3 regions of the Faecalibacterium longum genome follow, and region 1 is predicted to be linked to each of the others. Evidence: predicted binding sites of a transcription regulator. Region 1 holds the regulator's gene; each other region holds the start of a gene.
What was found. Region 1 encodes HrcA, which represses chaperone genes, less so after heat shock. Its sites were predicted from a motif close to TGTTAGCACTCNNNNNNNNNGAGTGCTAACA; they were not measured.

Region 1 (4,236 bases):
CGAGGCTCTCGAACCACGCCAGCGGCGCAGCCTCGTCCACGGCGCTCAGCAGGCGGCGCAAGGCTTTGGGACTGCTGGTGAAATACCGCTCCGGCGTGATGTTCTGGTTGTCGAGATTGCAGCGCCCGTTGCCGGTGGCCAGAAGCTTTTTGCCCACCTTCGCGTTTTTGTCCAGCACGGTGATGTGTGCGCGGCCCTCTGCGGTCTGTGCTGCCGCCAGCGCAGCGGCCAGACCGGCTGCGCCGCCGCCCAAAATCAAAATCTGCTGCATCCTCTGCCCATCCTTTCTGTAGTAAATTTATTGTATCATAGCCGCCCCTGTTTGGCAAACACAGGACGGGCAGGTGTATATTTCCCTGCCGCTTCCACATAATAACTACACAGCATGGGAAAATGCAGAATGGGAAGGATGGTACACAGATGAAAGCAACCGGAATCGTCCGCCGCATCGATGAGCTGGGCCGGGTGGTCATCCCGAAGGAGATACGCCGCACCCAGCGTATCCGCCGCGGCGACCCCCTCGAGATCTTCACCACCGGCGACGGCGAGGTCATCTTTAAGAAGTATTCCCCGGTGGGGGAGCTGCACGGGGTGGCGGTGCAGTACGCCGAGGTGCTGAGCCGAAGCTTCGCCCTGACGGCCTTCGTGGCTGACCGTGACCGCATCCTCGCCGCAGCCGGGTCGGGGAGGCGCGACCTTGCCGACCGCAGCGTCAGCCAGCCGCTGGAAAAGGTGATGGAGTCCCGCAAGCCCTACCTCAGCGAGGGCGACCCCGAGCATGTCCTGCTGCCCTGCGAGGGTTCGCTGCGGCCATTGCTTTGCGCGTGGCCCATCATCGCGGCAGGGGATGTCACCGGGGCCGTGGGTCTGCTGGCCGAAGACCGCACCCAGCAGCCCGACCCTGCCCAGCAGAAGGCTGTGGCTGTGGCGGCAGCGTTCCTGGCAAAGCAGATGGAAGAGTGAACATTATTATAATAGAGGGAGCGTCTGCGTTTCTGGCAGGCGCTCCCTTTTTTGTTTATGACAGAATTATGAATCTTTATAAACTTTTTCGAGAAGCTATTGACAGGGAAAAATTTTTGGCTATAATGGTCTTAGCACTCAGGAAGATGGAGTGCTAAAGAAACGAAAGCCAAAAAGGAGGCAGGCGCTATGACGATGGATGCACGCAAGCAGCGAGTCTTGCAGGCGATCGTGGCGCTGTATGGCCTCGAGGGCGAGCCTGTGGGCAGCAGTGTGCTGGCAAACTATTTTGATATGGCCGTGTCCAGCGCCACGCTGCGCAACGAAATGGCGGCGCTGACCAAGCTGGGTCTGCTGGAGCAGCCCCACACCAGCGCGGGCCGTGTCCCCAGTGCCAAAGGCTACCGTTATTATCTCGACAATCTGCTGACGGACGACCAGCCGCTGGACCGCGTGACCCGCGCCCGCGTCGAAGCCGTTTTCGCCAGCCTCGACCATGAGCCGGAAAAGCTCGCACAGGGCGCTGCAAAGGCGCTGGCCGCCATCAGCGGCTGCACCGCAGCCGTCAGCACCCCCTGTGCCGAAGACCTCTGCGTCGCCCACTACGAAGTCGTTCAGGTGGGCCGCAGCGCGGCGGCTGTGCTGGCCGTCACGACGGCGGGCTACGTTCGCACCCGTGTGGCGCGGGTCCGCACAGGCCTCTCCCGCGAGAACGCCGCTGCGCTGGCCGCGCTGCTCAACCGCAACCTGACCTTCGTTGCGCCGGTGGACCTGTCCAACCGGCTGCTGGCAGAGCTGTGCAGCCAAATCGACCCGGAGCTGGTTCCGGTCATCAGCGCAGCCGCTGCGATTTTGCAGGATTCCGCACAGCCCCACGTATTTCTGGGCGGTGAGCAGTACCTGCTCAACTGGCCGCAGCTCGAAGGCAAGGTGGGCGACATCCTCACCCTGCTGAACGACGAAGAGCAGGCGGCCCACATCATCGCACCCCCGGCAGACCGCAGTGAGAGCGTGCTGCTGGGTGAGGATCTGGAACCTCAGATCCCCGGCTTGTGCATCGTCAGCGACCGCTACCTGGTAGGCGGCGGGCTGTGGGGTACGGTGGCCCTGATCGGGCCGACCCGGATGCCCTTCCAGAAGCTGATGCCGCTGCTCCACCTCTTCGCCGACGAGCTTGGCGAGGGCATGAGCGGTAAACGAAAAGACACCCCGCAGATGGCCGCACCCCGGCGGACTGTGATATATAAGGAGGATCTGGAATGAGCGAAGAGACCAAAAAGACGGCAGAAGCTCCCGAGCAGGAAGCAAAGGAGACCGAAGCCGCACCTCAGGAAGCGCCCGAGACCGCCGCAGCCCCCGAGAAGGAGGCCGAGGCAGAACCCGCAGACGCCAAGAAGAAAGATGGCTGGTTCAATAAGAAGGCACGCGAGATGGACGCCGTAAAGGCAAAGCTCGACGCAGCCGAGAAGAACGCCGCACAGGCCAAAGACCAGCTGCTCCGGATGGCAGCGGAGTACGAGAACTACCGCAAGCGCTCCACCCGCGAGGCTGACCAGAAGTTCAACGATGGCGTGTCCTTCGCCGTGAACCAGATCATCCCCATCCTGGACACGCTGGAAATGGCAGCCAACGCCCCCACCACCGACGAGAACTACAAAAAGGGCGTGACTATGACGCTGGACAAAGCCGCCAAGGCACTGGATGCCCTCCATGTGGAGGAGATCGAGGCGCTGGGCAAGCCTTTTGACCCCAACTTCATGAACGCCGTCCAGCAGATCCCCGCCCCGGACGGGCAGGAGAGCGGCACCGTCATCACGGTGTACCAGAAAGGCTACAAGCTGGGCGACAAGATCGTCCGCCACGCGACCGTCGTGGTGGCCGAGTAGATCCGCAAAGACCCGCAGGGGTTTTGAATATAGACATCCGCTTCACATCTAAGCATGAGATAAACAAGTTCTTTTGAGAGGAGACTTCATTTATGAGCAAAATCATTGGTATTGACCTTGGTACTACGAATAGCTGCGTGGCTGTCATGGAGGGCGGCGAGCCCGTCGTCATCGCAAACTCCGAGGGCGCCCGCACCACCCCGTCTGTTGTTGGCTTCACCAAGACCGGTGACCGTCTGGTCGGTCAGGTCGCAAAGCGTCAGGCCATCACCAACCCCGAGAACACCGTTTCTTCCATCAAGCGTCAGATGGGTACCGACCACAAGGTGACCCTGAACGGCAAGGAGTACACTCCCCAGCAGGTCAGCGCTATGATCCTGCAGAAGCTGAAGGCTGATGCGGAGGCTTATCTGGGCGAGCCTGTCACCGAGGCCGTCATCACCGTTCCTGCTTACTTCAACGACAGCCAGCGTCAGGCTACTAAGGACGCTGGCACCATCGCCGGCCTGAACGTCAAGCGTATCATCAACGAGCCTACTGCCGCTTCTCTGGCATACGGCATCGATAAGGAAGATGACCAGAAGATCATGGTCTACGACCTGGGCGGCGGCACCTTCGATGTCTCCATCATTGAGATGGGCGACGGCGTCACCGAAGTTCTGGCCACCAACGGCGACACCCATCTGGGCGGCGACGACTTCGACCAGCGCATCATCGACTGGATGGCAGACGCTTTCCAGACCGAGAACGGCATCGACCTGCGCAAGGATAAGATGGCCGCTCAGCGCCTGAAGGAAGCTGCCGAGAAGGCAAAGATCGAGCTGTCCAGCGCTATGAGCAGCCAGATCAACCTGCCCTTCATCACTGCTGACGCTACCGGCCCCAAGCATCTGGATATGACCCTGACCCGTGCAAAGTTCAACGAGCTGACCGCAGATCTGGTCGACCGCACCATGACCCCTGTCCGCAAGGCTCTGCAGGATGCCGGCCTGCGCGCATCTGATCTGAAGAAGGTCCTGATGGTCGGTGGTTCCACCCGTATCCCCGCTGTCTACGATGCAGTCAAGAAAGAGCTGAACTGCGAGCCCTTCAAGGGCATCAACCCCGATGAGTGCGTGGCTGTCGGTGCTGCTATCCAGGGCGGCGTCCTGCAGGGCGACGTCAAGGGTCTGCTGCTGCTGGATGTCACCCCGCTGAGCCTCGGCATTGAGACTCTGGGCGGCGTCTGCACCAAGATCATTGAGCGCAACACCACCATTCCTACCCACAAGAGCCAGGTCTTCTCCACTGCTGCGGATAACCAGCCCTCTGTTGAGATCAATGTCCTGCAGGGCGAGCGTGAGTTTGCCCGCGACAACAAGAGCCTCGGCGTCTTCCATCTGGACGG
Region 2 (4,236 bases), on a different contig from region 1:
TCATCTCTTCGTACCGCTGGCGTACGGACATCGGCATTTTGCCCTGACACATATAGCAGCCGAAAACAGTGTTGCTCTTGTCCAGCGAATGCTCCGTCTTTTTCAAGATCTTATCAAAGTATTCTTTACTGCCGCCGAAGCCGGCAGTGCCAAAGAGAAAGATGTTTTTGCCGTGCAGCTGCTTCAAAAAGTCCAAAGTGCTTTCATCGGCATTTCCCTTGTCCGTCCAGAAGCCCACATAAAGGGTGTCCGCTTCCATGGCGGCAGGATCCGGGATGCCGAAATAAATGCAGCCTTCCTGCGGCAGGCAGTCGTGCAGCGTATCTGCCAATAATTTTGTGTTGCCTGTTTTGCTGCTGTATACGATCGCGTAACTCATAACTTCTCCTTTGTGAATGTCTTTTTGTTGAGTATATCGTGATTTTTTGTCGGGTAGGTTTATGCGTTTTTGGCTTCTTTTTCTCGCAAAGCATCATAAACACAGTGAGTTCCCTGATGTGCCGTCAGCCCGCCCAGACACTTCTTGTTGCAGCGGAGACAGCGGTGGATCTGTTTTGCCTGCCCGTTTTTCAGCTTGTTCACCCAATCTGGGTCTGCCAGAAGCTGGCGGCTCATGGCGGCGCACTGGATGCGTCCGCTGGCGAGCTGCTGCTCCACAAGATCCGGGTCGTTCAGACCACCGACACCACAGATGGGCAGCTCGGTGTACTGCCGCACCTCATCGCAGAATTTGAGGAAGCATCCCGGCTGGCTGAAATAGGGATGATCGGCGGGCGGGATGGTGTTTTCCAATGCGGAATGGTTTGCAAGCGTTACATGGAAGCTGGTCACACCCGCCTGCTCCAGCAGCGGAACGAACACCGGCAGTTCTTCTTCCACCACACCGGCATTGCCAAAGTGCGGGTTTTCCTGCCGGACGGCCAGCTTGTAATCAATGGGCATCCCCGGAACCGCCGCATGGACAGCCGAGACCGCTTCCGCCGCAAAACGGGCGCGGTTTTCTGCGCTGCCGCCGTATTCGTCGGTGCGGTGGTTGAAGATGGCCGAACTGAAACTGCCGCACATCCGGTCGCCATGCACCTGCATCATATCAAAACCGGCCTGTTTTGCCAGCACCGCCGCTTTTCCAAACCCGCTGATGATGGTCCGGATCTTCCGTTTGGACATCTTTGTAATGTAAGGAGCGACTTCGGCGTTCAGTTTTTCCCGCAGCTGATCCGGAGTGATCTTCTTCAGCAGGACGCCGGGAATGTACTTGAACAGGGCCAGCAGGTTGGAATCGCTCTGGTGCAGCTGGGCACAGACTTTGCAATCCGCAGCATGGGCGATTTTCACGACCTGCTGGTAGAATGCAAAGCCTTTGGGGTCAAATAGAGATTTTTCAAATTTGCTTTTGCCCACCGGGACATCGCCCACGATGATCATGGCACAGCCGCCCTGTGCAATGGCACGGATCTTTGCAAGGTATTCTTCATCCGACAGCCCGAATGTTGTCGGCGCAAAAATGATGCGGTTTTTCAGCTGCATCCCACCATAATGGATCGGACTCAAGATCGTTTCGTACATCATTTGCACACTTTCTTTTGCACTGCTTTTTGCAGTAATGTCAGCAGCTGCTGCCGCTCCTGCGCTGTCAGTCCGCCCAGACTCTGCGCATCCCAGTCGATAAAGACCTGATGACAGACCACAAAGGCGTTTTCACCCCTCTGGGTCAGCTTCAGGTGGTAGCTGCGCCCATTCTTTTCTTTCGTCAGAAAGCCGTCTTCGGCCAGCTTGTTCAGGCTGCGCTGGGAGTGGCCCCAATCCAGATGAAGATCTTTGGTCAGTTCCGAAGGCGTACAATCCGGATGCTTTCCTACATAAATGACAAAATATATCAGCCCGAAGCTCAGACCCAGTTCCTGTAACCGCTGGGTTGTGTAAGCGGCAAACTCTCTGTGCAGGGTCAGAATGCAGGAAGATACCGTGGAGGGCTCCATTTCGTCAACTCCTTCTGCTTTTGAATGGAAAGCATTATAGCACTGTTACTTGACAAAGTCAAGTGTTTTGACTGCACTGTGTTTCGGAGCGAAAATATGAAGGTGAACCGGAATTGCCCAAATAGAGAGATGATCCCCCTATAGTTTAACGCACTGGTCTTATGACGGGTGCGTTTTTTGTTATCTGAAAGGTAGATGGATCGTACATTGTTCGTACATGGCGAGGGCAAAAAGAACATGGCTCATGGAAAGGACATAAAAACTTAACAAAGAAATTTGCAAAACCCCTTGATTTTTGACTCCAAGATGAGTACAATACATTTAGCACTCAAGGAAAAAGAGTGCTAAACAACCGGAAGGGCAAAGCCCCCGGGACATAAAACAGTTTATCTTTTATATTTATAATAGGAGGGCAAGAACGATGAAGATCATTCCTCTTGCAGACCGTGTTGTTATCAAGACTGTTGAGGTTGAGGAGACCACCAAGGGCGGCCTCATCCTGACCGGCAGCGCTAAAGAGAAGCCCCAGGTGGCACAGGTCGTGGCCGTTGGCCCCGGCGGTGTCGTGGACGGCAAGGAAGTCAAGATGACTGTCAAGGTGGGCGACAAGGTGCTCACCAGCAAGTACTCCGGCACCGAGGTCAAGGTGGACGGCGAAGAATGCACCATCGTGCGTCAGGCCGACATTCTGGCCATCGTGGAGTAAGCGTCTTTCCCTCACACTGGGATAATCAAGCTTTTACGAAGGAGCGATAAAATATGGCTAAGCAGATCAAGCAGGGCGAGGAAGCCCGCAAGGCACTGTGTGCCGGTATCGACACTCTGGCAGATACTGTTAAGATCACCCTCGGCCCCAAGGGCCGCAACGTGGTGCTGAGCAAGAAGTTCGGCGCCCCCGTCATCACCAACGACGGTGTGACCATCGCAAAGGAAATCGAGCTGAAGGACGAGTTCGAGAACATGGGCGCACAGCTGGTGCGTGAGGTCGCTACCAAGACCAACGACGCCGCAGGCGACGGCACCACCACCGCGACCGTTCTGGCACAGGCTATGGTCACCGAGGGCATGAAGAATGTCACCGCCGGTGCAAACCCGATGGACATCCGCCGCGGCATGACCAAGGCTGTCGCTAAGGCCGTCGAGACCATCAAGGCACACAGCCAGAAGGTCAAGGACTCCAACGACATCGCCCGCGTCGGCACCATCTCTGCAGGCGACCCCGAGATCGGCCGTCTTATCGCCGAGGCGATGGAGAAGGTCACTTCCGACGGCGTCATCACCATCGAGGAGAACAAGACCACTGCCGAGACCTACAACGAGATCGTCGAAGGTATGCAGTTCGACCGCGGCTACCTGACCCCCTATATGGTCACCGATACCGACAAGATGGAGGCTGTTCTGGACAATGCCGCCATCCTCATCACCGATAAGAAGATCAGCGTCATTCAGGACCTCGTTCCTCTGCTGGAGCAGGTCATGCAGAACGGCATGAAGCTGCTCATCGTGGCCGAGGACATCGAGGGCGAGGCTCTGTCCACCCTCATCGTCAACCGCCTGCGCGGCACCCTGAACGTCGTGGCTGTCAAGGCTCCCGGCTTTGGCGACCGCCGCAAGGAGATGCTGCAGGATATTGCTACCCTGACCGGCGGCACGGTTGTCTCTGCAGACCTCGGCTATGAGCTGAAGGACGCTACCGTTGACATGCTGGGTCATGCCCGTCAGGTCAAGGTCACCAAGGAGAACACCACCATCGTGGGCGGCGCTGGCGACAAGGACGCTATCGCATCCCGCATCGGTCAGATCCGCAACCAGATCGAGGCCGCTACCAGCGACTTCGACCGCGAGAAGCTGCAGGAGCGTCTGGCAAAGCTGGCTGGCGGCGTGGCTGTCATCAAGGTCGGCGCTGCTACTGAGGTCGAGATGAAGGACAAGAAGCTCCGCATCGAGGATGCTCTGAACGCAACCAAGGCTGCTGTTCAGGAAGGCGTCGTTGCTGGCGGCGGCACTGCTCCCATCAACGCCATCCCTGCTGTCCGTGAGCTGTGCGATACGCTGGAAGGCGACGAGCGCACCGGTGCTAAGATCGTCCTGAAGGCTCTGGAAGCTCCTCTGCGCCAGATCGCCAAGAACGCCGGCCTCGAGGGCAGCGTCATCATCGACAAGATCATCTCTGCCAACAAGCCCAACTACGGCTTCGACGCTCAGAATGAAGTCTACGTCGAGGATATGATCGCCGCCGGCATCGTTGACCCGACCA
Region 3 (4,236 bases), on a different contig from region 1:
CCGTCCAGGATCTGCGGCATCAGTACGCGCTCGTTGCCGCCATTTCCTCTCATGGCTTCGCCGGTCAGAGCGCCATTGCCCGTGTTCTTGGGCAGACGGTCCAGCAGTTCCAGGATCTGCCGCACCTCGCGGCGGCTGCTGTAGCGGGCCTGCTCGTCCGTGGTGGGGATGACCGTCTTGTGGAACTCTTCGAGGAACAGTCCCGTCTCGCGGTTCATGATGTTCCTCAATACATTATTTATAATATTAAACAGGATAGACAGGATAACGCCTGCGATGGAGGTATAGAATGCCGTATCGATACCGGCCAGAATGGACTGCACGCTGCCCAGAGCAGCCTCCACCGTGACGAAGCTGATGTTCCGCAGGCCCAGCAGCAGACCCACGAAGGTACCCAGAATGCCGAGGCCCGTCAGGGTGCCGGGGATCTGGGCGATGACGCCTCGCCATGTGTACAGCGCAAGGACATCCTCGTTGAGGACCTCATCGATGTCGCTGACGATCTGCCCCGTCTCCCGCTGGTGCTGCACTTTCTCGCGGTACTCGCCAAACAGCTTGTCCAGCCGCTTCTGCTGGAAGAAGCGCTCGATCCGCAGCGCCGCGACCCACGCCGAGCTGCCTTCGGTCCCGGATGCCTTGCGGATGCCGTTCTGTCCGTTCAGCAGTCCGCCCGTAAACGAGATCGTCGGCAAAAGGCCATAGATGCACCCCGCCAGTGTGATCATACACATAAAGCCGACGATGACCATGGAAAGCAGGTCCGGAGAATACGCTGTGAGCACAATACCGCTCACAAGCAGCACTGCCACAGACAGGTAGGAAAACAGCCTCATACTTCCATCCTTTCTCACCATTGAAAACACAAATTGAAAGCGCAAAAAGAAAAAGGCTGCAATAGTATCTTCCCCAAAAATAAGGGAAAATCCTTTTGCAGCCGAACCACCTTTTGGTTTTATAAAACAACTTCCAGAAGGCTTCAAACTTTGCGTCCTTGACTCACATCAAGTTTGCCCAGATAATTCAATTATATTAAAGGAGCAAAGTACCCTTACGATTACAAAAGACGCACTACTCACCTTATTCTAGTGCTTATGATACCATTCTTAAAGTTCAAAGTCAATACAAAATCTCTTTTGGCAGACTTACTAGCAATTCAACTTTTTAATGCAACAGCAACAGCGTTGCATTGCATATCGCAAATATGCTGTTATCATGTTGTGTTATTTTCTTGACTTGCGATAGATTCGGTACTATTTGGTTTCTATTCTACCACGCTTTTCTCTGCCGAAAAGATGCCGGAACGCAAAAAGCCCCCGGAGAGCCTTGGGCAGCTCTCCGGGGGCAAGTTCTATGCACCGGTGTTCCTCACACCGATGCACAGGCATTATTCAATTTCAATGAGGTTGGGATTGACCGGCAGAGCCTTCTGCTGCTGAGGTGCAGGCAGCATGATGTGCAGGATGCCATCCTCAAACTTTGCGTGGATGTCCTCCTTCTTCATGGTGTCACCCACATAGAAGCTGCGGGCGCAGGTACCGGAGAAAGTCTCGCGGCGCAGGTAGCGGCCCTCTTTATCCTTCTCGTCATTGGAGTGGCTGCGGACGGCCTGAATGGTCAGGTAGCCGTCGTTCAGCTCCATCTGAACGTCTTCCTTCTTGCAGCCGGGCAGATCAACAGCAACGTCATAGCTGCCGTCGGCGGTCTGCTTCACATCGGTCTTCATCATGTTTGCACCGCGCTTGCCGAAGGTCTCACGCTCTTCACGGTTCATCGCACGCTCCAACGCGCCATCGTTCCAGAACGGGTCAAAGAAATCATCGAACAGGTTTTCATGAAAAATAGTCGGCATAAACATAAATCATTCCTCCAATCCCGGCGTTCGGGTCGGGCAAAAAATTTATGAGATGTGCATCAGGAGCGGAGTCTTCCCGGGAGCCTTGCGGCTCCCTCATGCCCCTCTCTCCTGAGCACGGCTTAGTTATAGCACATGTTTTTAGCACTGTCAAGCATAGAGTGCTAAAATTCACAAAAGAATAATACTTTGATAAAATCTCATGCAATCTTTTCAAAAATCAGTCGTATCATCGTCTTCATTCAGCAAAAGCGCCAGGCACACAGTCAGCATAGCGGTCCGGCCAGAGAAACTCATTATAATAGCGATAGCTCTGCTCCCCTGTCATATAGACCACCACTTTCTATAAGCAGAAAACGATTCTGAACCCTCTCTCCCCGTTCATACTGTATAGAAGAACGGTTTTGGAGGTGTTCCGTATGCTGTTGACCCTGCTGCAATTTTTCGCGTCCAAATTCCTCGTGCTTGCGCTCCATCTGGAAGCGGGCAGTTTCCCCCGCCCGCTGAGTCCACAGGAAGAGATCAGGGCCTTCGCCGATCTGCGGGCCGGTGATTCATCCGCCCGGGAAAAGCTCATCCGCCACAATCTGCGCTTAGTGGCGCACATCGCAAAGAAATACTATGCTCTCCCCTCTGAGCAGGACGATTTGATTTCCATCGGCACCATTGGCCTGATGAAAGCCGTAGACACCTTCGACTCCACCCGCCGGGCGCGCTTCTCCACTTATGCCAGCCGGTGCATCGAAAATGCTATCCTCTCCCCAGCGCACTTTGGGATGGAAAAGAGAATCCACCTCTTTCACGCAATGACGCATCTACGTCAAAATGGATTTTTTGGAGCCGAGAGAGTGGTTCCTTTTTTCTGCTTCAGAGGGTGTCATGTGAGGGTTGTGGTCTAACCCCTCTATACATCTTGCAGGTAACTTTGGCAGGCCCCCGCACCACCGTAGAGACGCAGGCGTTCTACCGTATGTACCGCTCTTACGCCGACATCCCGAACCCATGGGACCGTCTGCGTTGGTGCCGCTATGGTCTTGACTTGCTGCAAAAAGAGGTTGCCGCCATGGTGGGCATGGAGGAATGGCTCTATCAGGATCTGGAAAGCGGCAATTTCCGCCGGAGCTTCTCCCCGGAGATTGCGGACAAGCTCGCCGCCCTTTACGGCATCCCGGTGGAGGACGTTCTGAACGACTACACCCTGTTTCTGCACCGGGGCGGCGGAGCCTTCCTCCGCAGATACCGGGAGGCAAAAGGCTGGAATCGCCAGCAGCTTGCCGACCACGCAAAGGTCAGCCGGACAAGCATCCGCTGCTGGGAAAACGGACAAAAGACCATCAGTCAGAAGTGCTTTTGCCATCTGGTGGAAAACCTTGGTTCCGATTTTCCATCTATGCTTCGCATGTGAGGTATGGTAATTTTTCTCCGGCCAAACGAAAAAGCTCGTCTGCAAGCCACGATATGTGGCAGCGCAGACGGGCTTTCGTTATGGAATCATTCTGTTTCAATTATTCTGATATTCGCTCTGACTTACATGGCGTTCCGTAAAACACGCAGTCGTTCTTCAAACGTTGCTTTCCATGCCGGATGCTCGGAGAATACGGTATGCTCCACCTGACAGACTTGGTTCAGTCCAATGTTCCGCACCGCTTCCACTGCAGCATCTTTTTGGCTCAGATGGCGTTTTCCCACGGTCAGACAGTTTGCGCCTTCTGGCGTGTCGTACTGCTGAAACGCCCGGTTGAAGTCCATCAGGTCGTGCAGACGGATGGGCTGATTGGTTTCGTTGTCTACCAGCAGACCCCAATTTTCCCAATGACGGTCGGTATTGCCCACCAGATAATCCAGAATGTTCATCATATAGTAGCTGGGAGCATCCAACTCTAAGATCTTATCCAGCGTGTTCCAATCATGGTTCGTGCAGTAGACGTCATAGGCTGCATAGGTCACAAGACTGTATCGCTGAGATGTCATGATTTTGCTGATAGAAACCGGCTCATTTTCAAACATCCCCTGCTCATACAGTACCTGATGGCAGTCAAAGCACCGGCAGATTTTGCTTGCCAGCACTTCACGTTCCACCGCTTCCCTGCCACCATCCTTGTAAAGATAGAAGCCATCCTCTTTTCGCACCCACGCCTTGGGGTACACGCCACCCGTAGACAGGTCATTTGCCAGAAGATGGGCGTTTGTCACCGTCATTTGGTGCCCCCGCAGCGCAATATCCACAAGCGCATTGCTTAAGGAGTGTGCGAAAAGGTTGATATCCTCGAATCGAATCTTCTCGTTTTCTTCTTTCACCCAGAACACATCCAGCAAAGACAGACAATGGTAGGATAATGCAATCTGTGCTCGTTCCCTGTCCGTAACACTCTGAGATGCACCGA

Region 2: the regulator HrcA is predicted to act here: its motif matches at 2,299-2,329, upstream of AAAU26_RS12530 (co-chaperone GroES).
Region 3: the regulator HrcA is predicted to act here: its motif matches at 1,992-2,022, upstream of AAAU26_RS12685 (Hsp20/alpha crystallin family protein).

What each region holds. Positions count from the first base shown of each region.
Region 1 covers NZ_JBBNIH010000167.1:46,533-50,768, forward strand. The annotation lists gene AAAU26_RS12170 (aminoacetone oxidase family FAD-binding enzyme) at 1-271, opposite strand, end outside; gene AAAU26_RS12175 (stage V sporulation T C-terminal domain-containing protein) at 421-963, shown strand; gene hrcA (heat-inducible transcriptional repressor HrcA) at 1,153-2,226, shown strand; gene AAAU26_RS12185 (nucleotide exchange factor GrpE) at 2,223-2,849, shown strand; gene dnaK (molecular chaperone DnaK) at 2,942-4,236, shown strand, end outside.
Region 2 covers NZ_JBBNIH010000170.1:42,521-46,756, reverse strand. The annotation lists gene bilS (flavodoxin family protein BilS) at 1-379, opposite strand, end outside; gene bilR (bilirubin reductase) at 439-1,566, opposite strand; gene bilQ (bilirubin utilization transcriptional regulator BilQ) at 1,566-1,979, opposite strand; gene AAAU26_RS12530 (co-chaperone GroES) at 2,401-2,685, shown strand; gene groL (chaperonin GroEL) at 2,739-4,236, shown strand, end outside.
Region 3 covers NZ_JBBNIH010000170.1:73,576-77,811, forward strand. The annotation lists gene AAAU26_RS12680 (EAL domain-containing protein) at 1-833, opposite strand, end outside; cyclic di-GMP riboswitch class I at 927-1,022, opposite strand; gene AAAU26_RS12685 (Hsp20/alpha crystallin family protein) at 1,385-1,855, opposite strand; gene AAAU26_RS12690 (sigma-70 family RNA polymerase sigma factor) at 2,272-2,751, shown strand; gene AAAU26_RS12695 (helix-turn-helix domain-containing protein) at 2,778-3,257, shown strand; gene AAAU26_RS12700 (hypothetical protein) at 3,380-4,236, opposite strand, start outside.